3 regions of the Tepidibacillus sp. LV47 genome follow, and region 2 is predicted to be linked to each of the others. Evidence: riboswitches for the same ligand, from Rfam matches in the RefSeq annotation. Region 2 holds a riboswitch; each other region holds the start of a gene.
The links. Region 2 has a riboswitch for S-adenosylmethionine ahead of metX (homoserine O-acetyltransferase MetX). Riboswitches for the same ligand answer to the same signal wherever they lie in the genome.

Region 1: another riboswitch for S-adenosylmethionine. It lies ahead of ACMW72_RS08730 (methionine ABC transporter ATP-binding protein); the one in region 2 lies ahead of metX (homoserine O-acetyltransferase MetX).
Region 3: another riboswitch for S-adenosylmethionine. It lies ahead of ACMW72_RS04410 (homocysteine synthase); the one in region 2 lies ahead of metX (homoserine O-acetyltransferase MetX).

The regions. Positions count from the first base shown of each region.
Region 1 covers NZ_JBLWIF010000006.1:141,349-146,597, reverse strand. The annotation lists gene ACMW72_RS08745 (M48 family metallopeptidase) at 1-627, opposite strand, end outside; gene ACMW72_RS08740 (MetQ/NlpA family ABC transporter substrate-binding protein) at 907-1,743, opposite strand; gene ACMW72_RS08735 (methionine ABC transporter permease) at 1,765-2,424, opposite strand; gene ACMW72_RS08730 (methionine ABC transporter ATP-binding protein) at 2,405-3,439, opposite strand; SAM riboswitch class I at 3,552-3,660, opposite strand; gene ACMW72_RS08725 (OsmC family protein) at 3,938-4,393, opposite strand; gene ACMW72_RS08720 (sodium:solute symporter family protein) at 4,435-5,249, opposite strand, start outside.
Region 2 covers NZ_JBLWIF010000002.1:52,334-57,582, forward strand. The annotation lists gene ACMW72_RS03420 (acetate uptake transporter) at 1-502, shown strand, start outside; gene ACMW72_RS03425 (class I SAM-dependent methyltransferase) at 545-1,249, opposite strand; gene gerQ (spore coat protein GerQ) at 1,528-1,944, opposite strand; gene ACMW72_RS03435 (cell wall hydrolase) at 1,960-2,394, opposite strand; SAM riboswitch class I at 2,560-2,667, shown strand; SAM riboswitch class I at 2,748-2,855, shown strand; gene metX (homoserine O-acetyltransferase MetX) at 2,919-4,010, shown strand; gene ACMW72_RS03445 (homoserine dehydrogenase) at 3,997-5,249, shown strand, end outside.
Region 3 covers NZ_JBLWIF010000002.1:250,621-255,869, forward strand. The annotation lists gene secA2 (accessory Sec system translocase SecA2) at 35-2,548, shown strand; SAM riboswitch class I at 2,618-2,733, shown strand; gene ACMW72_RS04410 (homocysteine synthase) at 2,803-4,092, shown strand; one part of gene prfB (peptide chain release factor 2) at 4,311-4,385, shown strand; one part of gene prfB (peptide chain release factor 2) at 4,387-5,249, shown strand, end outside.

The sequences.
Region 1 (5,249 bases), on a different contig from region 2:
TTGTAAAGATTGGAAATCGTTAAAAATAGGATCAATGATCACTGGCTGAATAAAATACAACATGATCGTTAGGGGGATCGATATCAGCCAAAACCATAGCCACCATTTTTTTGGGGATTTGCGAATGATGGTATATAATAGCCACACCATGGGAATCGTCAAAACAAGATCAACGAAAAAACTTTTCCCTTGATCCCAAAACCACGAAGCGAAAGTTTGAACGCTGATTCCATAATCACGACTTACTTTATATGAATAATACTTCAGCGGATACTGTAATAAAAACACAACAAGACTTAACAAAAAGACGTAAACAATCGCCTGTAAAAAAAGCGAACGTTTATGTATTTTTTTCGAAAAAACATAAAAAGCTGTTGAAAGGCCAAACCCTAAAATGAGTAGATAAATACCCCATTCCCAAGGTACACCCATAAAAAAGAGGAAATCTTTGATTCGTGAGTAGATGGTTGCGGTTTGTAACTGTTGACTTGTCATAAATGTAGATGGATCAGCAGGAGAACCTACATAAGCACTTGGTAGTGCTTGTTTGGTTTGAAACAGGTAATACGACATAATAAAGCCGTAGATCACAAATAGTATCGTAATCATTCCATAGAACTTTTTCAAAAATACTCCCTCCCTTAGCTTGTATATCTTATCTATATGCAAATAACCCTCTATTTAAATCATAAAAATCGGTTTGGATATGGCTTGTATGTTCTAACGCTGCTCCTAACCTTTCGGCATTCCGTAAATTAGGTCGATGGAAAAGCCTGTTCGCTAAAGTCGCACTTATAAAATATACAAGTCAAGCTTATTAGAGTTAAGTGAGCTATCTTATACTTTCTTAATACAAAAAAAAAAACGGGGCTGGCTTAAGGATCAACCCCGTTTTACTGAAGATTTTTAGAAAGCTGGAACGACAGCACCATTATATTTCTCTTCAATAAATTTTCTTACTTCTTCAGAATTTAATGCCTTTACTAATTTCTGAATCGCTTCTTTATTTTCATCCCCTTTGCGAACAACCAACACGTTGGCATAAGGAGAATCTTTATCTTCAATGAATAAGGAATCTTTCACTGGATTTAATTTTGCTTGTAGAGCATAGTTGGTATTGATGACAGAAAGGGTTACATCTTCTAAAGATCTTGGAAGCATCGCTGCATCTAAAGGTACAATTTCTAAATTCTTTGGATTGTCGACAATATCAGATTTTGTTCCTTTAATCCCAACGCCATCTTTAAGCTTAATTAATCCTGCTTTTTCAAGAAGCACTAGAGCTCTTCCCATATTAGAAGGATCATTCGGAATAGAGACCTTCGCTCCATTTTGTACTTCATTTAAATTTTTCACTTTTTTCGAGTAAATACCCATTGGTTCAACATGGACTTTTGCGATATCTACTAAATTGGTGATGTTACGTTCTTTTGTGAACGTTTCTAAGTAAGGAACATGTTGGAAATAGTTCGCATCCAGTTTTCCTTCAGATAATTGGATGTTCGGTTGAACATAATCTTGGAATACTTTGATATCTAATTTCACGCCTTCTTTTTCTAATGTTGGTTTAATTTTTTCAAGAATTTCGGCATGGGGTACAGCAGTAGCCCCAACAACTAAGGTAATTGCTTCGTTTTTTCCTTGATCAGCATTTGCTCCTTGATTCTCTTGCTTGGCATTGCCACAAGCCACCAAGCTTACACTTAAAATCGCAATGAGAAGAACAATTAATAATTTTTTCATTTTATAATTCCTCCTTAACGTTTATTTTTTATCTATTCTCCTAGAGATCGTATCTCCAAGAGTTTGAACCAATTGGACAAGAAGTAGAATGATAGCGGTCGTAACTAACATCACGGGTGTATTATATAGCTGATAACCATAGATAATCGCCATATTCCCTAAACCGCCTCCACCAAGAACACCAGCCATTGCCGAATAACCGATTAAAGCAACTAAGGTAACGGTGATTCCTGAAATGATCGAAGGCATAGCTTCAGGAAGATAAACTTTAAAAATGATTTGGCGAATATTCGCTCCCATCGATAGGGCCGCCTCAATCACTCCCTTGTTCACTTCCCTTAACGAAGTTTCCACAAGGCGGGCAAAGAAAGGTGCAGCTCCCACGATTAGCGGTACCGTTGCAGCAGTGGAACCGATTGGCGTTCCTACAATTGTGCGAGTAAAAGGAATTAATAAAACCATTAAGATGATAAAAGGAATAGAACGAAAGACATTGACAATCACAGATAATATGAGATTAACGACACGGTTTTCCAATAGTTGTCCTTTGTCCGTAAGAACTAAAAAGATTCCTAAAGGAATTCCAAGGATTACGGTAAACAAACCTGATAAACCCACCATATATATTGTCTCTAATGTTGCTTGCAATACCTCTGTCCACTCATTGGGTTCCAGCCACATTTTCGATCACCTCCACTTCTACACCACAGTTTTTAAGAAATTCAATGGATGCGTTTAATTGATCTTCTGTGGTTTTCAATTGGATATATAACGAACCATAAGACGAACCTTGAACATATTGAATATTTCCTTCTAAGATATTGGGTTCAACATCGAGTGTTTTTACCCAACGGCTAATAATAGGTTGATTGGCATTTTCGCCAACAAACGTACATTTTAAAATATAACTTCCTTTTTCATGGGGTATGTGACGAATCGTTTCTTCGGTATCTTGATGTTCGGTAACTTGTTTAACAAATTCTTTGGTAATTTTTTGTTTTGGATGAGTAAATACTTCTAATACAGGTCCTTCTTCAACAATCTCTCCTTGATCAAGAACAGCTACTTTATGGCAAATCTTTTGGATGACATGCATTTCATGGGTAATTAAGATAATAGTAATTCCTAATTTCCGATTAATCTCTTGAAGCAGGTCAAGAATCGAGTCTGTCGTCTTCGGATCAAGGGCAGAGGTGGCCTCGTCACTTAATAACACCTTCGGCCGGTTAGCTAAGGCCCTTGCGATTCCCACTCTTTGTTTTTGTCCTCCACTTAATTCTGATGGATAAGCATTCGCTCTTTCTGTTAAACCCACGAGATCAATCAATTCCTTCACTCGTTGATCGATTTCCTCTTTAGGCACACCAGCAATTTCTAAAGGAAAGGCAATATTCTCCCAGACGGTTCGTGACCATAATAAATTAAAGTGTTGGAAGATCATTCCGATTTCCTGTCTAGCTTTACGCAGTTCCTTCTGGCTTAATTGGTTCATTTGACGGCCATCAACCCAAATTTCGCCTTCCGTTGGTTTTTCCAACATATTGATTAAACGGATCAAGGTGCTCTTTCCTGCACCAGAGTACCCGATGATTCCATAGATTTCACCTTTTTGGATTTCTAAATTAATTTCTTTTAATGCGATGACTTCTTTATGATTACTGTTGTATACTTTTTTCACTTTATGAAGTCGAATCATTTTACTCACCACTTTCTATCGTTACAACATCTATTGTTGTTTCCTTACATCCGTAAAATAGAAAATCCTTTCTGAAAAACTCAGAAAGGATTGACAACATACGTAAGTCCTTTCCTTATCTTTCAGAACATAAAGTCCTGCAGGAATTGGCACCTTCCCATAATGTTATGGTAGGTTGCCGGGTTTCATTGGGCCCGTCCCTCCACCTCTCTGGATAAGGATATAACATTTATTCACTTTATCACATCAATGTTTCATAATGATCGAAATAAATAGTAACATCTCATAAAGAAACTGTCAACAAGAATTTTTATACATATTAGATAATATATTTTACAAAACAAGTGACAAAATCACTGGCGTTTTAATATGACATTTTCACTGTCGCTTGACACATCCGGCGGCTGGGTTGGCTTCGAATTTGACAGAATGTTATGTATAAAAGCACTTGCTTTTCTCAACAACACTTTTGAGAGAAGACAAGTGCTTGCAGCGATTCTAGAGGGTTGTTTTGTTTTCCGGCTCATACGGGTACACAGTACCATTGATCTCAAAGGAATAAGTGACCGTCGCTACCTTATTTATCATGTTGGCCGCTGAGCAGTAGACCTGTTCAGCCATTTGTATCGCCTTATTAACCTTTTTAGGAGAAATGTTTTCCCCGGAAAGCCGGTATACCACATGGATATCACTAAATACTTTGGGATGTTCGTCTACTCTATTTCCATTAACTTCGATGTCAAAACGGTCGTACTTTACTCTCATTTTGTTAAGAATATGGCCAACCTCTATGCCTGTGCAGCCGCCAAGAGACATTAACATTAGCTCCATGGGTCTTACACCTTGGTTTTGTCCACCATAAATAGCTGCAGCATCCATCGGAATCCTGTGTCCGTTATCATCCGTGCCGACAAATTTCATATTTCCTTCCCAGGTAATGTTGACTTTTGACATGTATGATCTCTCCTTTTATTTTGCACTGTTTCTCTCTAAGTTTAAGCATCCAGGCTTAAGGCTTGTTCTATACTCTGTTCTTCTAGCTTTGTTGTTATGGCGATGGTCATCATAAACACCCCTGCGACAATCAGGAAGGATGCCAGCCCCAACAACCCTTTGGTATATAACCATTGAGATCCAAAAATGATGGAAATAACGGACAGGATACCAATAGTAGCTCCAGTCAGGGCCACATTTTTACGAAGTCCCGAAAGCTGGCCACCCACCTTAAACTTTCCGGCCTGATCTATAAGGGTCACGATAATCATGGTCAACATGTTGACAGACATCCCCAAAAATACAGGATGAACATTGTAATAGAATTTGACGGGGTCCCAATTACCCAGCGCATACCAGCTTAATCCGGAGATAAAACCCGTAGCCAGAGCAGCGGTCGCAGCTCGTCTGGTAGCAAGCGGCCAGAAGAGCGCCGCAACAACCGGGGCAAAGGTTGCGCCATTACGCAGGGTCCAGGCAAATACGTTCCACCAGGCAGCTTGTTCGCTGCGCAAAAAGCCCAGAATGATCATGACAACCGTCAGAACAACCAATGACCACTTGGTGTAGGTGACTTTTTGCTTATCGGTTAACGATGGGTTGATGGCTCCGGTTACATCACGTCCCAAACTGGTGGAACCAGAGAACTGGCAGGAAGCCCCCCAACCTAGAGCACAGGCCCAAATCCCCAGGAAGAACAATCCGACAAGGGGTGCTGGTAAAACCGTGGCCAGGTATTTGGGAACCATGACCATACCACGTGTGCCACCGGGTACCACAGCTGCCGCTGCCAACCCGAAAAGAACTCCAAAGAATA
Region 2 (5,249 bases):
AACACAAGGGTTTTCGTATGCGGTTCCATGGGCATTATTTTTAGGTGCATTTGCTCAATTGTTTGCAAGTATTAATGATTCGAAACGGAATAATATCTTTGGAAGTACTGCATTTGCTGCTTACGCATTTTTTTGGTTTGCAGTAGGAATTACTTGGTTAATTCAAATGGGTGCTTTTGGTGAAGAATTAAAAGCAGATGTGGATATCAAACAACTTGGTTTTGCTTTTGTTGGTTATTTAATTTTTAGTATTTATATGACGATTGGATCAATGGAAACGAATAAAGTTTTATTTATCATTTTTGTACTTATTGATCTTTTATTTATTGGTCTTTCACTAAGCTCGTTCCAGATACTACCTGAGTTTTCTCATAAACTGGCGGCATGGTCAGAACTTGCGATCTCAATGGTTTCTTTTTATGGGTCGGCTGCAACTGTTTTAAATCACCATTTTGGTCGTCAGTTTTTACCAACTGGTAAGCCATTAGGAATTTTTAAATAATTTGTAAAATAACAAAAAGGGGGTTGACCCAAAAGTAAGGGTTCAGCCCCCTATTTTTTGTTTTGAAATCCAGCATAATCGATGGGTACGTAATAAAGGAATCGAATTAAAAAGGTGATATAAAGCAGGATGAATTTTAACCACTCGCCTACTAATCGGTGGCGCTAAAGTTACACGCCAAGATTTAATTTGGCCTTCGGGAAATAATTCTTTAATCCTTTTTAAGGGGATTCCTTTTACATCAGGGTTTTTAGGATTATTATAAACAAAATCATACCAAAGAACCCCTCCACCAGGTTTGACAAGCCTCCAAATATTAGTGGCTAATTTTTGTTGAAACTCTTCATCAAGGATGGATGTGAAAACTGTTGATTGAAGAACAATATCAAAACTATGATCAGCCAAATCAAGGGTAGAAGCATCACCAATCATCACTTTGGTAACGATCGGTAATGTTCTTCTAGCATGCAAGGCCCTTTCTTCTAATAGTTCATTGGCAACAAGATTTTCCGGTTTGAAACCTAAGCGAATAAGAAAAAGAAGATTACTGCCAGAACCACAACCGATTTCTAAAACCTTTTTATCGGCTAAAGGTTCAAGTTTTGCCCATTTCAACAACTGAATCAGTTTTCGTTCTTTTTCTTGTTGGGTTAAATAAACGACTGGATTTAAAGGTTCATACCAATTATGTCTGGCAAGTTGGTTTCGTTTTGCATAGGCTTCTTTGATTCTTTCAATTTCCTTCATTTTCCTAAACCCCTATTAATCGTTTGTTTAAACATCTAAAATATTTCCAGATATAAGGGGGAATATTCAAAGAATCAATCAAAGAATCAAAGAAAATGCAATAAAAATAGGCTTGTATGATTCTATAAGGGCGACTTGAGCGAGCGAGTTTTTCTACCGACTGTTTATTCAAGGAAAACCGCGAGGTATCGGAGTGCGTTAGAATCATACAAGTCATGGGTCTTATATACGTTTAAAAAAGGCTGGAAATAAACGTTTTCTTCCTGCCTTTTTCGTGTTTATCTTTGAATCGCTGGAGGAACATAATTCAGTTCTTCATCAAAGGTAATATAATCGAGATTAACCATCAATAAAAGATATCTTTTGCCTGTTTCAGGATCACTAATAATAATATGGTCCTTACCTGCTGCTTCTAGTCTTCCGCGGAATACCTTTGCATTCCATTCTTTATTATTTTCAAAAGTCATATAAATGGTAGCAATTTTTCCGAGATTTAATCGCAAAATGTTTTCAATATAGGATTCCTCTATAGGTAATTGCCCTGGAATTTCGATCCTGCGTTCAGGGGCTTGGGGAGTTGGAAGCATGGGTTGCATTGGATACATTGGTTGCATCGCCATTATAGGTTGAGGGAAATTTTGATCATATTGATAAGCTGAAAATAGATCATAAAAATAAGGATAGTATTGATACATAAACAATCACTCCTTTTAAAAAGTTCCATAAACTGAAGGACAGTCTGAATAAGTAGGTGCATAAAAACAATGGGATTTATATCGTCCTGTATTCCATGCTATATACCACCTACTAGGACAACTTTCTCTTCCTGGATTAAAAAACCATAGGGCAAAAGTAGCAGGATGATATTTTTCTCCATTGACCACTTTTCGAGCTAATTGGATTTCTAAAGTGCGTGCTCTTTGATAAAAATAGGATTTTTGTACTGCCTCGAATCCTCCTGGGGATTGAAAGACCATTTGCGGCACAGTTCGGATCCCTTTGAAATCTAAACAATTAGCTCGTACCCGGTTTACTCCAACATTCCCAACTAGCAACATCCCAAGTTTCCCTTCACTTTCTGCTTCTGCCCGCATTAATCTAGCTAATAATTTCAAATCGTTTATGTTTGCTTTAATAACAGCCATTGACTCACCTCGCATATTAGGCCTCTATAACAATATATTTTGTTTAAAAAAATTGGTGAAAAATTATCATAGGAAATTTCGAAAAGGGAAGAAATTTCAATTTTATCTTGACATAGAATGGAAATGATTATATGATTTCATTAACAATTTAAAACAACACAGGATTTCTTATCGAGAGAGGTGGAGGGACTGGCCCAATGAAGCCCGGCAACCGGTTTTTTAAAAAAAACGCGGTGCCAATTCCTGCGGAGGCGATTCTCCGAGAGATAAGAAGAGCGTAAATACACCCTCTTCTTATGAAGAGGTTTTTTTACGCTTAATTTCAAAAGTAAAATTGAATCATTTGTAATTCTTTCTTATCGAGAGAGGTGGAGGGACTGGCCCAATGAAGCCCGGCAACCGGTTTTTTAAAAAAAACGCGGTGCCAATTCCTGCGGAGGCGATTCTCCGAGAGATAAGAAGAGTGTAAGAAAAACTACCCTCTTCTTATGAAGAGGGTTTTTTACAGTTAGGGGGGGATTTTGATGGTAGGAATAAAGGTGCAATCACCCTATGAAGCAAGTGTCATTCAAATTGGCGAGTTATCTTTAGAATCAGGGAAAAAGTTAAAAAATGTACAGATTGCTTATGAACGGGTAGGATCAAAGGAAGCGCCGGTTATTCTTGTATGTCATGCTTTAACAGGAAATCAATTTGCCGTTGGAACAGAACAAAACCCTGGCTGGTGGTCAGGATTAATTGGGCCAGATAAAGCGATTAATACGCAAGAATTCCAAGTGATCACGATGAATGTGATTGGTGGATGTGATGGGTCAACAGGTCCATTAACCATAGATCCCGATACGGGCAATTCTTATCGAGCTAATTTCCCATTTGTCTCCGTTCGTGATATGGTTCACGCTCAATATCTCGCTTTAAAAAAGCTGAAAATTGACCATGTCAAGGCGATTATCGGTGGATCATTAGGTGGAATGCAGGTGTTAGAGTGGGGAGTGCTTTATCCGGATTTTATGGATACGCTAATTCCCCTTGCAGTCACACCCTATCTTAGCGATTATGCGATAGCTTATAACTTGATCGCAAGGTTGGCAATCATTCATGATCCAGCATGGAATCAAGGGAATTATCTTTCAAACGAACAGATTCATGGATTAAAAATTGCTCGTATGGTAGGGATGGTTACTTATCGATCCGCTGAACTATTTAATGCTCGTTTTCAAAGGGCGCAAAAAGAAGATTGGGGAATCCATCATTATGAGACAACCTTTGAAGTGGAATCCTATTTACGCTATCAAGGGGAAAAATTAGCGAAAAGGTTTGATGCCAATAGTTATCTGTATCTATTAAAAGCGATGGATCTTTTTGATCTTGGAAAAGGTCGTGGCAATTGGCAAACAGCATTAGAAGTTGTGAAAGCTTCGATCGTTGCCATTGGCTTTAAAGGTGATTTACTATATCCACCCAAAGAATTGGCAAAACTCGTTGAACATTATCAGCAATTAGGTGGGAAAGGAAAATTTTATGAGGTGGATACACAATTTGGCCATGATGGTTTTTTGGTTGAATTTGAGAAATGGTCCCATCTAGTGAAGGAGGGTATATATGGAATCCATTAAAGTCGCATTATTGGGTCTAGGTACTGTTGGGAAGGGAGTATATAGGACGATTCAAACCCATCAGGCGCAACTTCAAGCTTTATTAGGAAAGAAAGTTGAAGTAGTGGCAATTCTTATTAAAAATAAAGGGAAAAAAAGAGACATCCTTATTGACCCTTCTGTTACGTTGACGACCTATTATCAAGAAATTCTTCAACTCCCAAAAATCGATTTTGTCATTGAGATGATCGGTGGAATTGAACCAGCAAAAACCTATATTGAGCAAGCCTTAACAAAAGGTTGCCATGTGATTACTGCAAATAAAGAGTTAATGGCTTTTCATGGAAAAGAATTAAGTAACCTTGCCAAGAAAGCAGGCGTTCAACTCGCATATGAGGCTAGTGTTGCAGGAGCGATTCCTATTATCCGTACATTACAAGATTTATTGCAAGTGAATCAAATTACAAAAATAGAAGGGATCCTCAATGGAACGACCAATTATATTTTGACAAAGATGCGGGATAAGAAAATTCCGTTTGCAAAAGCATTATTGGAAGCAAAGGAAAAGGGATATGCAGAAGCCGATCCAAATAATGATATCGAAGGATGGGATGCTTTTTTCAAATTAATGGTTCTCAGTGATTTAATCTTCGGTGAACAACCCAATTGGAATTATGTGGAGCGTATAGGAATAGAGGGAGTTTTAATTGAAGAATTAGTCCTTGCTGAACAATTTGGGCTACGTTTAAAGCTCATCGCTTCTCTCTCAAAAAAGGGCTCTCGTATTGAAGCAAAAGTACAACCAACATTCCTAACAAAATCTCATCCTCTCTATTATGTTGAAGGTGTAGAAAACGGAATTGTTGTTGAAACCGATCTAGCAGGTCGATTGTTTTTACAAGGAAGTGGAGCCGGTTCTCTAGCTACGGCAAGTGCAATCATCGAAGATCTTGTCAATGTATGGCAACGTCAGAATATAGACGTTGCAACAAAAGAAATGAAATGGAAACCAATGACCAATCAAAAAGAAAACGAGTCATATTGGTTTGTGATTCAGCCAAAACCAAAACATGGGAAAAATGAAGACATTGTCTTGAAAAATCGCTTTCAAGAGTCTGGACTAACCATTCATGCCTATGAATGGTTAGAGATAAAGAATTATGGATTAGCTTCTGGTTATATCCTTTCAGCTAGAGAAGAATCGATTCAACAATTTCGCCACCAAGTAGAAGAACCGAACTGGGGATTGAAATGGTATCC
Region 3 (5,249 bases), 200 kb from region 2:
AACTAAAACTTTTCCTGTGAGAGGAGTTGGACTTGTGTTCGGATTACTAAAAAAAGTCATCGGTGACATGAATGAACGGGAAATTAAACGTTTAAATAAAACCGTTGAAAAAATCAATCAACTTGAAGAACAAATAGGTTCCCTTTCTGATGAACAACTACATGGGAAAACATTAGAATTCAAAGAACGGTTACAAAAAGGAGAAACCCTTGACGATCTTTTGCCTGAAGCCTTTGCCGTTGTGCGTGAAGCTTCTAAGCGGGTCTTGGGAATGCGTCATTTTGATGTTCAGTTAATTGGGGGTATTGTGCTTCATGAAGGCCGTATTGCCGAGATGAAAACAGGGGAAGGGAAAACCCTTGTTGCTACCTTGCCCGCATATTTAAATGCTTTAACAGGCCAAGGGGTCCATGTTGTAACTGTTAACGATTATTTGGCACAACGGGACAGAACTACCATGGGGAAAATTTATGAATTCCTCGGTTTGACCGTTGGTTTGAATATCCATGGAATTTCGCCAGAAGAAAAACAAGCAGCTTATCAAGCAGATATCACCTACGGAACCAATAATGAGTTTGGTTTTGACTATTTACGGGATAATATGGTGTTATACAAAGAACAAATGGTTCAACGTTCTCTAAATTATGCCATCATTGACGAGGTGGATAGTATCCTCATCGATGAGGCAAGGACCCCTTTAATTATTTCTGGGACAGCTGAAAAATCCACCGATTTATACTATGCTGCTGATCGCTTTGTCAGACGTTTGGTTGCTAATGAAGATTATGCTATCGATGAAAAAGCAAATACAGTTACTTTAACCGAATCTGGTGTTGATAAAGCAGAAAAAGCCTTTGGGGTGGATAACCTTTATGATACCAATCATATGACCTTGAATCATCATATTAACCAAGCCCTAAAAGCCCATGTTTTGATGAAACGAGACCGCGACTATGTAGTAAAAGATGGAGAAGTTATTATTGTTGATGAATTCACTGGCCGCTTAATGTATGGTCGCCGTTATAGCGATGGTTTGCATCAAAGTATTGAAGCCAAAGAAGGTCTAAGGGTACAAAACGAAAGCATGACTTTAGCAACCATTACCTTGCAAAACTATTTCCGCATGTACAAAAAATTAGCAGGGATGACGGGTACAGCAAAAACAGAGGAAGAAGAATTTAAACGAATTTATGGTTTAGACGTTGTGGTGATTCCAACCAATAAACCGATGATTCGTGTTGATTTGCCTGATGTGGTATATAAAACGGAACGGGCCAAATTTAAAGCGGTCGTCGATGAAATTGTTCGTCGCCATGAGAAAAAACAACCTGTATTAGTAGGTACCATTTCCATTGAAAAATCGGAACTTTTATCCGAAATGTTGAAACGAAAAGGCATTCCCCATAATGTATTAAATGCCAAGTATCATGAGAAAGAAGCGGAAATTATCGCAAAAGCAGGCCAAGCTAGTGCGGTCACCATTGCTACCAATATGGCAGGTCGCGGTACCGATATTGTTCTTGGCGAAGGAGTTGCTGAATTAGGGGGACTTCACATTATCGGTACAGAACGGCATGAGAGTAGAAGAATTGACAACCAATTAAGAGGACGTGCTGGACGTCAAGGGGATCCTGGCTCCAGTCAATTTTTCATCTCCCTAGAAGATGATTTAATGAGAAGATTTGGTTCTGAACACATTATGAGTATGATGGATCGTTTAGGGATGGATGAGGATCAACCGATTGAAAGCAAGATGGTGACAAGGGCGATTGAATCGGCACAGAAGAAAGTGGAAGGCCATAATTTTGATATTCGCCGTGTCGTTTTGCAATATGACGATGTGATGAACCAGCAACGGGAAGTGATTTATAGTCAACGTCGCCAAGTATTAGAAAGTGACAACTTACGCGATGTCATTATCAACATGATTATGAATTTTGCAAAGCGTCTTATTGATATTCATTGTCCTGCTGAGCAAATTCAGGAAGAATGGGATTTAAAAGCATTGTTAGATCATATGCAAGCCACTTTCTTAGATGAAGGGGTAATAACGGAAAAAGATATTTGGGGCAAAGAACCAGAAGAGATTTTGGAGGTGATTCGCAAAGCGGTAGAGAGACAATATGATCGGAGAGAAGAAGAACTTGGCGAGAATATGCGCGAATTTGAAAAAGTGATTCTCCTTCGCGCTGTTGATAGCAAGTGGATGGACCATATTGATGCGATGGATCAATTGCGTCAGGGGATTCATCTTCGCGCTTATGGGCAAACGGATCCTTTACGAGAATATCAGATGGAAGGATATGAAATGTTTCAGGCGATGATCCAAGCGATCGAAGAAGAAGTGGCTACCTATATTATGAAGGCGCAAATCCAAAATAATCTTCAGCGTAAAGCAGTTGCTGTGGGGCATGCCGTAAATAATACCAATCCAGAGTCCAATTCGAAGAAAAAACCCGTTCGGGTTGGACAGAAAATCGGCCGGAATGATCCATGCCCATGTGGCAGTGGCAAAAAATATAAACATTGTCATGGAGCAGCACATTAATTTATTGACAAGATGTCAGGGTTAAAATATAATGAATTCAATTCCTTTACAATTTCATATTGGTTATGCCTCTTATCCAGAGTGGCGGAGGGACTGGCCCAGTGAAGCCCGGCAACCGACACGCAGTCTAACTGTGTTGGCAGGTGCTAATTCCAGCAGAATCTTGTGATTCTGAAAGATGAGAGGGAAAGGTCATTTGCTCCTTCTCATCGAGAAGGAGTTTTTTATTTTAATAGAAAGAGAGGAGAAACAAGATGAGTCAGGAAAAAAGTTATGAATTTGAAACGATTGCTTTACATGGAGGTCAGCAACCTGATCCAGTAACAGGTTCAAGGGCAGTACCTATCTATCAAACTACTTCTTATGTATTTAAAGACACTGATCATGCCGCGAACTTATTTGCTTTAAAAGAATCAGGTAATATTTATACCCGAATTATGAACCCAACTCAAGATGTATTTGAAAATCGCGTGGCCCAATTAGAAGGCGGAGTTGGAGCCTTGGCTCTTGCTTCTGGATCTGCAGCTATTACCTATGCGATTCTTAACATTGCTGGTGCTGGAGATGAAATCGTATCCTCAAGCAGTTTGTATGGTGGTACATATAATCTTTTCTCTACCACACTCCCTAAATTGGGAATCAAGGTTAAATTTGTTAATCAAAATGACCCAGAGAATTTTCGCCAAGCCATAACCGAAAAAACAAAAGCGATATATGCTGAAAGTATCGGTAATCCAAAAATTGATGTGCTAGATATCGAGACTGTTGCCAACATTGCCCATGAAGCAGGAATTCCTCTGATCGTGGATAATACTTTTGCTACCCCTTATCTTCTTCGTCCTTTTGATCATGGAGCCGATATCGTTGTTCATTCTGCGACCAAATTTATTGGTGGACACGGAACCGCCATTGGTGGAGTGATTGTCGACGGAGGAAAATTTAACTGGAATAATGGCAAATTTCCAGGTTTAACTGAACCAGATCCAAGCTATCATGGGGTGGTATATACAAGAGACTTTGGTTCATTAGCATATATTATCAAAGCAAGGGTTCAGTTATTAAGGGATATGGGAGCAGCGATTTCGCCTTTTAATGCTTTTTTACTCCTTCAAGGATTAGAAACACTACATTTACGAATGGAACGACATAGTGCAAATGCTTTGCAAGTGGCGCAATTTTTAGAAAACCATGATTTCGTTACTTGGGTGAATTATCCTGGACTTCCTTCAAATCCATATTATGATTTAGCGCAAAAATACCTGCCCAAAGGTCAAGGGGCAATCCTCACCTTTGGCATTAAAGGTGGAGTCGAGGAAGGAAAGAAATTTATTAACAACTTAAAACTATTCTCCCATTTAGCCAATGTCGGCGATGCCAAATCATTAGTGATTCATCCGGCAAGTACAACCCATCAACAATTATCTCTTGAAGAGCAACTTAGTGCCGGTGTTACTCCTGAAATGATTCGTTTATCCATCGGAATTGAAAATGTGAATGATCTAATTGCCGATCTCGATCAAGCCCTGCAAGCTAGCCAAAGATAGAAATAATAATGGCTTGTATGTTCTCAGGTTATAGAACATACAAGTCAGTGATATGAAAATGTAGGTTTGTATATTCCATAAGCAGCGACTTTTGGGAAGCACTTTCTCACCTAAGCGCGTTGGAATATGCAAACCTATTTTATATAACTTGTAATCCTTGGAGTGATGGGTAAACTATGGTATGATGAAATTTGAGATTTGTTCAAAGAGGTGAATCTATGTTATCAGAAAGCGAATTAAAGCATGAACTAGAAAAAATGGCCAAACGTCTGGCTGAAATTAGGGGGTCTCTTTGACGTCGATAGTAAAAAGAAAAAAATCTCAGAGTTAGAACAGATCATGGCCCAACCTAATTTCTGGGATGATAATGAAGCGGCACAAAAAGTGATTAGTGAAATCAATGCATTAAAAGAATTAACAGAGCAAATGAATAACCTTGAACAACAATATGAAGATCTGCAAGTGATGTTCGAATTAGCCCTAGAGGAACAAGATGAAACGATGCTTGCGGACATAGAGAAAAGTATTAAGTCATTAAGCAAACGGTTTTCGGAATTTGAACTTCAGCTATTACTTAATGAACCATATGACAAAAATAATGCCATTTTAGAAATTCACCCTGGTGCAGGGGGAACGGAATCACAGGATTGGGCCTCGATGTTACTGCGAATGTATACAAGGTGGGCTGAAGATCATGGCTATAAGGTAGAAACCTTAGACTATTTGGCTGGTGAAGAAGCAGGGGTGAAAAGTGTAACCCTTTTGATTAAAGGTCGTAATGCTTATGGTTATTTAAAAGCGGAAAAAGGAGTTCATCGTCTGGTTCGCATTTCTCCTTTTGATGCATCAGGAAGGCGTCATACTTCTTTTAGTTCTGTTAATGTTCTGCCTGAGATTGAGGAGGATATCGATATTGAGATTCGCCCCGAGGATTTAAAAATCGATACTTATCGTTCCAGTGGTGCTGGTGGCCAACATGTCAATACTACCGATTCAGCGGTTCGGATCACTCACCTTCCTACGAATATTGTGGTCACTTGTCAATCAGAACGTTCTCAGATTAAGAATAGGGAAAAAGCGATGAAGATTCTAAAAGCGAGATTGTATGAAAAACAACGGGAAGAACAAGAAAAAGAATTAGCCGCATTACGTGGGGA